Regions from separate parts of the Pectobacterium colocasium genome, predicted to be linked through region 2. Evidence: predicted binding sites of a transcription regulator. Region 2 holds the regulator's gene; each other region holds the start of a gene.
What was found. The regulator CRP, encoded in region 2, controls carbon source genes, mostly activating them, when cyclic AMP is high. The targets are predictions, from matches to a motif close to ATGTGANNNNNNTCACAT.

Region 1: a site for CRP is predicted at 1,854-1,871, ahead of LCF41_RS15030 (YfcZ/YiiS family protein). Genes of this name have one in related genera too.
Region 3: a site for CRP is predicted at 1,625-1,642, ahead of LCF41_RS11070 (arabinose ABC transporter substrate-binding protein). Genes of this name have one in related genera too.
Region 4: a site for CRP is predicted at 1,481-1,498, ahead of garD (galactarate dehydratase). Genes of this name have one in related genera too.

The regions. Positions count from the first base shown of each region.
Region 1 is NZ_CP084032.1:3,310,633-3,313,846, reverse strand. It holds gene fadL (long-chain fatty acid transporter FadL) at 205-1,515, opposite strand; gene LCF41_RS15030 (YfcZ/YiiS family protein) at 1,905-2,201, shown strand; gene fadI (acetyl-CoA C-acyltransferase FadI) at 2,473-3,214, shown strand, end outside.
Region 2 is NZ_CP084032.1:4,387,500-4,390,713, forward strand. It holds gene LCF41_RS19875 (phosphoribulokinase) at 1-710, shown strand, start outside; gene LCF41_RS19880 (OsmC family protein) at 751-1,158, opposite strand; gene crp (cAMP-activated global transcriptional regulator CRP) at 1,535-2,167, shown strand; gene argD (bifunctional acetylornithine/succinyldiaminopimelate transaminase) at 2,395-3,214, opposite strand, start outside.
Region 3 is NZ_CP084032.1:2,459,541-2,462,754, reverse strand. It holds gene araG (L-arabinose ABC transporter ATP-binding protein AraG) at 1-269, opposite strand, end outside; gene LCF41_RS11070 (arabinose ABC transporter substrate-binding protein) at 473-1,456, opposite strand; gene LCF41_RS11065 (ribulokinase) at 1,829-3,214, shown strand, end outside.
Region 4 is NZ_CP084032.1:3,828,590-3,831,803, reverse strand. It holds gene garD (galactarate dehydratase) at 1-1,312, opposite strand, end outside; gene LCF41_RS17350 (MFS transporter) at 1,979-3,214, shown strand, end outside.

The sequences.
Region 1 (3,214 bases), 1.1 Mb from region 2:
AAACAAAAATACGTTTTTCAGGAAAGGACTCTAGCGAGTAGATGCTGGTTGCTGTTATGCCGATCTTTTGTTTCTGGTGGCGAAGATAACGTGGCGCAATAAAAAAGCAGGTAAGTTGCCTTACCTGCTTTATCACGTTCTTCGTGAAGAGAATGAGAACGTCTGTTCTTATTTAGCACGCATCGTTTTTAGAACGCATCGTTTTTAGAACGCATAGTTGAAGTTCACGCCGTACAGCCAGGCTTTACCTTTGGAGCTGAACGTGTAGCTTGGCGAACCTGCTCTATCAGAGATAGGTTCGCTGATATCAACTTGCTTACCGTGCATGTAGGATACGCCAACATCCACAGACGCGTCTTTATTAAAGGCATAGGTGGTACCTGCACTCAGCCAGAAACGATCCTGATCCGGGATGGAAATAGAACGTTTGTCGGCTGGGACCGGGCTGTCATCAAACGCGATACCGCCGCGGAACGTCCAGTTATCGTCGTGATAGTAGGTGGTACCGAGTGCGATACGGTAAGCATCACGGAAGCTTTCATCTTTATGGAACAGAGTCTGGCCGTTGCTACCCGTCGCTTTCAGTTCCTGGAATTGGCTCCAACTGGTATAGGCCAGGCTGTAGTGCACTGCCCACTTCGGTGCTACGCGATGGTAGGCTGAGGCCTCCCACATCTCTGGTAGATTGAGCGTTAGCTTGCCAGGAATCTTAGCACCACCCGTACCGTTCAATGCTGTTACTGCTGTTGGGAGGTTGTTGCTGTAATCGCCGTTAAAGTCGATATCGACTTTAGAACGATAGGTCAGACCGAAGCGGTTATTTTCGTCCACTTCATACAGAATACCGGCGTTCCAGCCGTATCCCCATTCTTTACCTTCCAGACGAGCTATTTCTGAAGAAGGACCAGCGACGACCCCTTGTAACCCACCAGCTGCGGTAGGCACATTTGCCAATTCACCTGCCCGGCGAACAATCTTGGCATCAGCATAGACAGCATTGACACCCAGACCGAAGCTGAAATGCTGGTTAAGACGGTAGGCGGCGCTCAGATTCAGGTTTGACGTTATCAGGTCGGTTTGCCCGCCAATGGAACCTGCGGCATAGGTATCGTTGAACTCTGTTGCTAAGCCATAGTTAGTGGTGGCAGAAGCGCCGATTGCCCACTGTTCATTAAGCGGCATGATAAAATGCAGGTTCGGTACCCAGGCGTGCGGAGCGATATTTTTGGCACTGGTATTTTGCCCTGTCAGAGAGTTTTTCCCCTGAACATCAATATCCGGGTTGATATAGGTGACGCCACCGGAGAATGACGGGCGGTCAAACATGGTCATGGTCGCTGGGTTACGACTGCCGGAGGCCGCATTGTCGGCTACGGCACCTTCACCAGAAAATGCACGGCCCAGACCCGATGAGGAGTATTCATTTAGCTGGAAACCAGCTGCTGACACATTTGCTGAGAACAGTGCCACCGCAACAGCAATTGTGGATTGTTTGAACAGGTTTTTCTGGCTCATGACCAAAACCTCTTTATATGCTTGTTATTTAACGTTGTTACACGGGGTAACAAGGGACGCGCATTGTAGGGGGCGCACTCAGCCTGACAAATCAGACCAGTTGCCAAAGTATAAGTTGGGAATACGATAATGTTGCATTCGTGTATTAAGAATATTTCCAAAATGATGCAAAATTTAGATCTGCTTAACGTTTTGGTTAATTTGTGTGAAGAGATATTACTCGGTTTTTACTACCGCATAACACCTTAATGTGATTGATATCACTAAAATTCCTGGCTGGCATGAAGTGCTGGTACTGCTTTGGGATGAGGGAGTAAAATATAAGGAAGATAGAAAATATTTGAACTGGATCAAATCTCCCGCGTCTTAAGTCCTAAGAGGAAAGTATTATGACGAACGTAATCAACAAATGCAGTGCTGAGGAAACCGCAGCCTGCTGCTGTGTCGATGTCGGCACAATTATGGATAACACCGATTGCACGGCGTCTTACAGCAAAGTTTTCGGCGATCGTTCTGATGCGGAAGCGGCGCTGACCGCTCTGACGGCAAAAGCGCGTGCGGTAGAGTCCGAACCTTGCGACATCGTCAGCACATTGGAAGACGTAGACGGTGGCGTTAAGCTGGACATCGATTTTACGTTCAGCTGTCAGGCTGAAACGATGATTTTCCAGCTCGGCCTGCGTTAATTTTTGTCCCGGCAGGAGCCTTCTGTGGCTTCTGCCCGTCACGGTTTCCTCTGACGTCTTACCTCGCTTCTATCCCTTCTGTTGTGGCTATTTCTTCACTTTTGTTCGCGGCTACCCCACGCTCTTCACACTTTTGTGTTGCGCGCCTTTGCGTAATGTAACCATCTGGTTAACAATGAAATCAGGTCTGACCTGTTGTGCTCGCAATTTATTTTTGGCTAACGGAAGTATTTTTGGTTAACGGGAGTATTTTCGGTTAACAGGAGCGTTTATGAGTGAGGTATTACCTCTGATAACCCGCCGTGGCGATCGCATTGCGTTCGTGAGCGGATTACGCACCCCATTTGCCCGGCAGGCAACGGCCTATCATGGCGTACCCGCCCTCGAATTAGGGAAGCTCGTCACCAGTGAATTACTGGTTCGCACGGGTATCGATCCTGCATTGATCGAACTATTGGTGTTCGGGCAGGTGGTCCAAATGCCCGAGGCGCCGAATATCGCCAGAGAGATCGTGCTCGGTACGGGGATGAGCGTACATACCGATGCCTACAGCGTGTCGCGCGCCTGTGCCACCAGTTTTCAGGCGGTCGCCAACGTGGCAGAAAGTATTATGGCGGGTACGGTGGAAGTCGGTATTGCCGGCGGCGCGGATTCCTCTTCCGTGCTGCCTATTGGTGTCAGCAAAGCGCTGGCCAGAACGCTGGTGGATATGAACAAAGCCAGAACGCTGGGCCAGAAGTTGAAACTGTTAAGCGGTCTGCGCCCGAAAGACCTGCTGCCGGTTGCGCCTGCCGTGGCGGAGTATTCCACCGGGTTGCGCATGGGTGATACCGCGGAACAGATGGCAAAAACCTACGGCATCACGCGTGAAGAGCAGGATGAACTGGCGCACCGTTCGCACAAACTGGCGGCACAGGCTTGGGAGTCCGGGGTGCTGCGCGATGAAGTGATGACGGCTTACGTCCCACCGTATGAGAAAGCGCTAAGCGAAGATAACAATGTGCGCCATGATT
Region 2 (3,214 bases):
TGGCCATTCGCAAAGCGCGTGATTTAGGGCGCCACATCAGCTACTTCGGTCCTGAAGCAAATGACTTCAGCCTGCTGGAACAGTCGTTTATCGAATACGGTCTGCACGGACGCGGCCAGACGCGTAAATATCTGCATACCTACGATGAAGCCATTCCCTACAATCAGGTTCCCGGAACCTTCACGCCGTGGGAGCCGATGCCGGAACCCACCGATATCCTGTTTTATGAAGGGCTGCACGGCGGCGTCGTCACCGACCAAAACGACGTGGCACAGCATGTCGATTTGCTCGTCGGCGTGGTGCCGATCGTCAACCTGGAATGGATCCAAAAGCTGATTCGTGATGTCAATGAACGTGGTCACTCGCGTGAAGCGGTGATGGATTCCGTCGTCCGTTCGATGGAAGACTACATCACCTACATCACCCCGCAGTTCTCCCGTACGCACATCAACTTCCAGCGTGTGCCCACCGTGGACACCTCCAACCCGTTTGCTGCCAAGTCGATTCCCTCACTGGATGAAAGCTTCGTCGTCATTCACTTTCAGGGGTTGGATAATATTGACTATCCCTATCTGCTGGCCATGTTGCAGGGATCGTTTATCTCCCACATCAACACGTTGGTCGTTCCCGGCGGGAAAATGGGGCTGGCGATGGAGCTCATCATGGCACCGCTGGTGCAGCGGTTAATGGAAGGGAAAACCATCGAATAAGCCAGACTGGGCACGGCAGAACCGTGCCCAGAAGAAGGGATCAACCCAACACTCTAATTTCGTGGCTGTGCGTCACCTCAACGGCTTTGCCCAGCATCAATGCCACAGAGCAGTATTTTTCCGCCGACAGGGCGACAGCTCGTTCAACGGCTTTGTCGGTCAGCCCTTTCCCCGTCACGATAAAATGCAGATTGATATGGGTAAATAAGCGCGGCGCTTCAGACCGGCGCTCTGACGTCAGTTTCACTTCACAGCCCGCCACATCGTTGCGGCCTTTTTGCAGAATCGAAACCACATCAATCGCGCTGCATCCCCCCACAGACATCAACACCATTTCCATCGGGCTGGGCGCTTTATCGCCGGAATTGCCGTCCATCAATATCTGGTGCCCTGACGCGGATTCGCCCAAAAACGTTAAGCCTTCAACCCATTTTACCCGTGCCTGCATGGTGCCTCTCCACTAAAAATTTTTTGAAAATTTATACCGTTACTGTACAAAAACCAGCGTTAATCAGAGCTTTGTCATGCTGAAGCGAGACAACACAAGACACGTCCTTAAAGCTGTGTTAAAACGAAAACAGAATAGACCTTTTCTGGACAAACCCAGAAACGAAGAAGATGATGACGTAGCCGGACATACCCCAGCCACGTTTACGGTGCGGCAAGGCAGCAACCGGAAAATCAAGGGTACAGTGGTTCCAGTATATTCCCTGACGTCATTCTGCCTAGACTGAATTTTATTTTTTTGAGCAGTTAAACACGCCGTACAGGGAACTCTGACCCCTGTAATTTGCGCAGTGAATTACAACAGAGGATGATAGCGAATGGTTCTCGGCAAACCGCAAACAGACCCAACTCTCGAATGGTTCCTTTCCCATTGTCATATCCACAAGTATCCATCGAAGAGCACGCTTATTCACCAAGGTGAAAAAGCAGAAACGCTTTACTACATCGTGAAAGGCTCTGTCGCAGTGCTAATCAAAGATGAAGAAGGCAAGGAAATGATCCTTTCCTACCTCAATCAGGGCGATTTTATCGGCGAGCTCGGCCTGTTTGAAGAAGGTCAGGAACGCAGCGCTTGGGTGCGGGCAAAAACCGCCTGTGAAGTGGCTGAAATTTCCTATAAAAAATTCCGCCAGCTCATTCAGGTTAACCCAGATATCCTCATGCGTCTGTCTGCGCAAATGGCAAGCAGACTCCAGGTGACTTCAGAGAAAGTCGGCAACCTCGCCTTCCTTGATGTGACCGGTCGTATTGCTCAAACTCTACTCAACCTGGCCAAACAACCTGATGCCATGACGCATCCAGATGGCATGCAAATAAAAATTACCCGTCAGGAAATTGGGCAAATCGTTGGCTGCTCGCGTGAAACCGTGGGCCGCATTCTGAAAATGTTAGAAGACCAGAACCTGATCTCGGCACACGGTAAAACGATTGTCGTTTACGGCACTCGCTAAATCCCTGTCGCTGTACCCTACCCACAAAAAAGCGTGAAGCCTCGGCCTCACGCTTTTTTTATGGCGAGCTTCCTGCTCGCCACCCTTTGGGCCGCCGCAAGCGGCGTTGAAAAACGTTCCCTACGTTTTTTTATGGCGAGCTTCCTGCTCGCCACCCTTCGGACCGCCGCAAGCGGCGTTGAAAAACGTTCTCTACGTTTTCCTATCACACCGTTTTCAGTGAGTAATCAATTTGCTGCATTAACAACCTGTGCGACGGCGTTGGCGAACTTCTCCATCCCCTGCGCAATGTCATCCTCATCAATGATCAAAGACGGCACAAAGCGGATGACGTTCGGCCCTGCCATCAGCACCATCAGACCCTGAGCCGTTGCAGCAGCCAAAAACTCACCCGCGCGGCCATGCCACTGCGGTTTTAGTTCTGCCCCCAGCAGGAGCCCCATGCCGCGAACCTGCTCGAATACGCCGTACTGCTGGTTGATTTTCTCCAGTTCACTGACAAAGCGATCGTGCCGATCCGCGACGCCTGACAGCACTTCCGGCGTATTGATGATATCCAGCGCAGCTTCCGCCACCGCACAAGCCAGCGGGTTGCCGCCGTAGGTGGTTCCGTGTACCCCCACCGTCATCGCAGAAGCGATCTCTTCCGTCGTCAGCATCGCACTAATCGGGAAACCGCCACCCAGCGCTTTAGCGGTGGTGAGAATATCCGGCGTAATACCGTAATGCATATAGCTGAATAATTTACCGGTACGCCCCATCCCACTCTGCACTTCATCAAATACCAGCAGCGCCTTGTGTTGATTGCACAGCTCGCGAACGCCTTGCAAAAACTCAGCCGTAGCCGGTGTAATGCCGCCCTCGCCCTGAATTGGCTCCAGCACGACGGCACAAGTGTGATCGTCCATCACCGCTTTGACCGCAGCCAGATCGTTGAAAGGAACATGGACAATATCCGCAGGCTTAGGCCCGAAACCATCGGCATATTTAGGCTGTCCACCAACCGAAACGGTAAACAACGTCCGGCCGTGGAACGCATTGTAGAAG
Region 3 (3,214 bases), 1.9 Mb from region 2:
TCCTGATAAATGATGGCAACCCCTGCATTCAGGGCGTCCATCGTGTGAGTAAACTGCACCGGTTTACCCTGAATATGAATTTCACCCGCGGACGGTGAATAGTTGCCGCTCAGGATCTTTAACAGCGTTGATTTGCCCGCCCCATTTTCCCCCATCAATGCATGGATCTGGCCGGCATGGCAGGAAAAACTGATATCCGAAAGCGCCTTAACACCGGGAAATTCTTTACCAATCCCATGAAACGACAAATAGGGTGACTGTGCTGTCATGTCGGTTTCCTCATAACAATGCAGGTAGCGCGCGGATAACGTCGATCAACAAAGGATCGAGATACCGGGAGCGACCACGGTGCGAGGCATCCCTGCGGAACCTCATCACCGTGTTTCCCCCTATAAAATGCAAACGCATTTTAAATGCCACTTGTGGCAGCCCGAGAGGGCGTAAACCCACGCTTAAGTGAACAACATTACGATTACATCAGGCCTTTTTTCTCCAGCTCGACCTTAAAGTTGTCACGCGTGATCAGCACCACATCGGTCACTTCGGTGAATTTCTCCGGCTCTACGCCCTTGGTGACCCAGTCATTCAGCATCTGGATACTCTTGTAGCCGTGAATATCCGGGCTTGGCAGCAGTGAGCCAAAGAAGCCTGTCGCCTGACCTTTGGACAACTCGCTGACCGCATCCACGCCGTTGATACCGATACCAATCACATTTTCGGCTTTAAAGCCCTGGCCTTCCGTCGCACGCACGCCGCCCAGCACGGTATTGTCGTTCATGCCGATAATCAGCCAGTTTTTCACACCGGGGTGCTGAACCAGCATGGAGTTGGCGGCATCAAACGCGCCGGGGATATCGTTAGATTTGGTCGGCACCTGATAGATCTGTTTTTCCGGGAAGCCAGCGGCTTTCAACGCATCCATAGAACCAGAGGTACGGCGACGCGCGGTGTCCAGTTCGTTCGCGGTAATTGCCATCACGGCCGTTTCATCCACTTTCCAGCCGCGTTTGTTCATTTCTTTATACAGTTCCTGCCCCTGGCGCTCACCAATCTTGGTGGCAGCCATCATCACCAGCGGTACCGTGTCCATCGGCTGGCCTTTGGCGTTCACGAACTGATCGTCAACCGCAATCACTTTCAGATCGTAGCTGCGTGCTTTCGCCATAATGGCAGGCCCCAGCTTCGGATCGGGCGTACAGATAACGAAACCTTTTGCTCCGCTGGCCGCCAGGCTGTCAATCGCGTTCAGGGTCTTTTCCCCATCGGGAACCGCAATTTTTATCACGTCAAAACCGAGATCTTTTCCTGCTTTATCAGCGAATTTCCATTCGGTCTGGAACCAGGGTTCTTCCGGCTGTTTCACCAGAAATCCCAGCTTTACGTTCTCAGCCATAGCTGATTGTGACATAACCGCAGCCAACCCGATTGCTGCCAGCGCCTTAGTGAATTTATGCATGATGTTCTCCGGTGTAATTATCTTTTCATTCGCCAGCAACGCCGACATGCGTTCACGTTGTGGGTAAGGGTTTTCCGGTCTGGATAAAGGAAAAACACAGACTTAGCGCAATCCTTTACTCAGTAGCATTCAGACGCTTTATGTTTTAGTCGTTATTTCCGGTTCGAATATAGAGCTTTATCACATCCCGGAACAATGACAGGTTTGTGCATACATTTAGCAATTTTAACCAATCATTAACCTTTGACGGGCTTCACAAAATGGCTGCGGGCGACAGAAAAATACATACTTCCAGCTAACCGCTCCTAACCGCCTCTTCCTGTCCCTGCCTATCGTAAACACCAACGATCTCGGATTAATGAGGAGCAAAGCATGAGCGCGGGCGCTATTACGATTGGCCTCGACTTCGGCAGTGATTCGGTACGCGCCTTAGCCGTTGACTGCCAAAGCGGGCAAGAGTTGGAAACAGAAGTGGTCTACTATCCCCGCTGGCGCGAAGGTAAATATTGTCAGCCGGCCAACAACCAGTTCCGACACCATCCGCTGGACTATATTGAATCGCTGGAACAGGCAATTAAGGTGGTGGTTTCCCGCCTGACGAACGAACAGCGCCAACACATCATCGGCATCGGCGTGGATTCGACCGGGTCGACCCCCGCCCCCATTGATGAACAGGGTCAGATCCTCGCGCTGCGCCCCGAGTTTGCCAACAATCCCAATGCCATGTTCGTGCTGTGGAAAGACCACACGGCAATAGAAGAAGCGGAAGCCATTAATACACTGTGCCGAAGCGGCCAATTCCCGGATTACACCCGTTATATCGGTGGCGTTTACTCGTCCGAATGGTTCTGGGCCAAAATCCTGCATGTCTCGCGTGAAGATGCCGCGGTGCGTCAGGCGGCCGTCTCCTGGATAGAACTGTGCGACTGGGTGCCCGCCCTGCTTTCCGGTACGCAGGCACCTGCCGATATCCGCCGTGGTCGATGCAGCGCCGGGCATAAATCACTCTGGCACCCAAGCTGGGGCGGACTGCCGCCGAAAGACTTTCTGCATGCGCTCGATCCCTGCCTGACCGAGAAATTGCAGTACCCGCTGTTTACCGATACCTGGACTGCCGAACAGCCAGTCGGCACGATTACCGCAGAGTGGGCGCAGCGTCTCGGCATTCCCGAGACAGTCATCCTGGCGGGCGGCGCGTTTGACTGCCACGTCGGCACCGTCGGCGCAGGCGCACAGCCTTATACGCTGGTTAAAGTAATTGGCACCTCCACCTGCGACATTCTGATCGCCGACGACGCACGCATTGCCGATCGCACCATTGCGGGTATTTGCGGGCAGGTCGACGGCAGCGTTGTTCCCGGCTATATCGGCCTCGAAGCGGGACAGTCCGCCTTCGGTGATATGTACGCCTGGTTTGGGCGGCTGCTGGGCTGGTCATTACAGGAAGCGGCGAAAGACTATGCCGAACAAGGTCATCCCGAACTCAAAACGTCATTACAGGCGATGGAAGCCACACTGCTGGAACGGCTTACCCGTAGCTGGGCAGAAAATCCCACGCTGGATCACTTACCTGTCGTGTTGGACTGGTTTAACGGCCGCAGAACGCCGTTCGCCAATCAGCGGCTCAAAGGCGTGATCACCGATCTCAATCTGGGCACCGATGCCCCCACGCTGTTCGGCGGCTTTATTGCCGCGACGGCCTTTGGCGCGCGCGCGATTATGGAATGCTTTGAAAATCAGGGAGTCCCCGTCGAGAAC
Region 4 (3,214 bases), 560 kb from region 2:
TGAAGACCTGCACGGTGATACCGGAAGCAAGCTGCTGCGTGCCGCACACGAAGTCACTGGCGGGCGTTGCGGCGTAAATCAGCCCACGTTTGGTTGGGCGTTGACCGGGTGACAGAACTTCGACAATAGCGCTGGTGCCAGATTTGGCGATGGAACCGAGCGCTTTTTCCACCACGTTCGCCAGACCTCCTTTTTTATTGCCTGGTGAGGGGTTGGCGCTACGATCGGTCTGGCCGCTGTCGAGGTAATTATCGTACCAGGCCATTTCTTCCAGCAGACGTTTACCGACTTCTTCATTGATGGCGCGCGGTGTTAACAGATGAATGGCGTCGCGGACTTCAGTCACTTCGGAGAACATAACGGTTGCGCCGCAGCGAACCAGCAGATCGGATGCAAAACCGACGGCTGGGTTAGCGGTGACGCCAGAGAAAGCATCGCTGCCGCCACACTGCATGCCGACAACCAATTCTGAGGCCGGACAGGTTTCACGCTGACGTTTGTTTAGCCGTTGCAGGTGTTTGTCTGCCATCGTCAGGATGTCATCCACCATCGAGCGGAAACCCACGTGGTGTTCATCCTGCAAACGGACAATACTACTGTCATCAAGCGAGATAGCCTGTACGTCTGATGTCCCTTCGAGCAGGCGCTCCGGCTGTAATTTTTCACAACCCAGGCCGACAACCAGAATTTCACCGCCAAAATTCGGGTTTAGCGCCAGGTTGTGAATGGTGCGAATAGGAACGACCGCCGCAGGCGCATTGATTGCCACGCCACAGCCGTAGAGGTGGTTGAGTGCCACCACGCCATCCACATTGGGATAGTTAGGCAGTAAATCGCGCTCGATAATTTTGACGACGTAGTCCACCACGCCGGCGACGCAGTGCACACTGGTGCTAATGCCCAGCAGATTTTTCGTGCCTACGCTGCCATCGGCATTGCGGTAGCCCTCAAAGGTGTAGCCTTCCAGCGAAGGAAGAGAGGGGGGGACTTTAGTCGCCAGTGGCAGGGTGTCCAGCGCGGGAGCCTGAGGCAGCTCGACTAAAGATTCATCAATCCAGCTTCCTTTAGGAATATCGCGTAGCGCATACCCGATAATTTCACCATAGCGGATAATGGCGCCTGATTTGGCGATATCAACAAGGGCAACTTTGTGGCCCTGCGGAACATGTTCAATTAATTCCAGATTATCATTAAAACGGGTTCCGGCATGTAAGCCATTATTATTAACAACAATGGCAACATTATCAGAATCGTGGACCTTAATATAAAGTGGCTGCTCTTGTGCAGCATTACTTTCTGATTTATCTGACATGATGCAAGCCTTTATTATTGGTTTGGCAGAAACGCCGTGGTAGTGATTACCACGCTATTACTTCATTGCTCGCTAACGAGTATACGTGAGGTTCTCTTCTCGTACATTATGCAATTGACCTAAGTCCGGGCTTTTTGTTCCTGATTTATCAGGCGAAGACCCAGTTTTTGGTGAGTTTGATCACATTCTGCTGGCGTGTGGTTTTTACGGAGGAAATGAAAATAATGTGTAGGAATGTAAAAAGAGAATAGCGGCATTTTTCGTGAAATACCTCGCACTATATAGGGCAAGTGCACCAACATATTCAAAAGGACATTTTTAATGTTGGGCTTTTATCTAGTGAGCGGTCAGTAGGTAAAAATTATAATGATCTGGCGAGTTGAAGATGTCAGCTAATTACTCTGAAGCTATATAGCCTGGCTATTCGCAAAAAAAATAAAAATGGGAATTTAACTATACCCTAAATAATTCGAGTTTCAGGTAGGCGGCAAGATAAGGAATCCCGATGAACTTACTTAGGTAAGTGATTCGGGTGAGTGAACGCAGCCAACACACATGTAACTTGAAGTATGACGGGGATATCCACTGATCTTCATTCTGATAACCCTACACGTTATCTGTTATTCGGAATGAATGAGCGAACCGCGATTGAAGCAGGAGTTCATCATGAATACAGTAAGCTCAGCAGCTGGCGCGATACAAAAGAGAACAAACGCCCGCTACTGGATTGTCGTGATGTTGTTTATCGTCACGTCATTTAACTATGGCGACCGCGCCACTATCTCGATAGCGGGCTCTGCCATGTCAAAAGATATTGGCCTGGATGCCGTCGGTATGGGGTATATCTTCTCCGCGTTTTCCTGGGCTTATGTTATCGGCCAAATCCCTGGTGGTTGGCTACTTGATCGCTTTGGTTCAAAACGTGTCTACTTCTGGAGTATTTTTACCTGGTCACTCTTCACGTTGCTGCAAGGGTTCGTCGATCTCTTTCCTACCACGGCATCTATTGTCATTGCACTGTTCTTATTGCGCTTTATGGTGGGGATTTGTGAATCGCCTTCTTTCCCTGGCAACAGCCGTATCGTTGCAGCCTGGTTCCCGGCGCAGGAGCGTGGTACTGCGGTAGCGATCTTTAACTCCGCACAATATTTTGCGACGGTAATTTTTGCTCCTATCATGGGGTGGCTGGTGCACGCTGTTGGTTGGTCGCACGTATTCTGGTTCATGGGCGGATTGGGGATCATCCTCAGTTTCATCTGGTTGAAAGTCATCCACGATCCCAAAGATCATCCTGGGGTTAATCAGGCTGAATTGGACTATATCGAAGCGGGTGGCGCGTTGATTAATATGGACGTGGCATCGAATAAAGCGAAAGTTCCATCAGCAGAGAAATGGTTCCAAATTAAGCAACTGCTGACTTCTCGTATGATGATCGGTATTTATCTGGGCCAATACTGTATTAACGCACTGACTTACTTCTTTATCACCTGGTTTCCTGTGTATCTGGTTCAGGCTAGGGGTATGTCAATTCTGAAAGCAGGCTTTGTCGCTTCTGTCCCTGCAATCTGCGGTTTTGTGGGGGGAGTCTTGGGAGGCGTGATTTCCGATTATTTAATGCGCCGAACTAACTCTCTGACCTTTGCGCGTAAAACGCCGATTGTTCTTGGTATGTTGCTCTCTATGTCGATGGTTATTTGTAACTATGTCTCGACAGAGTGGGTGGTGATTGCTGTAATGGCGTTAGCGTTCTTCGGTAAAGGTATTGGTGCGCTGGGCTGGGCGGTCATGGCGGATACTGCGCCAAAAGAGATCAGTGGCCTGAGTGGTGGCTTGTTTAACATGTTTGGCAATATCTCTGGCATCGTAACCCCGATTGCTATCGGGTATATCGTAGGGATGACT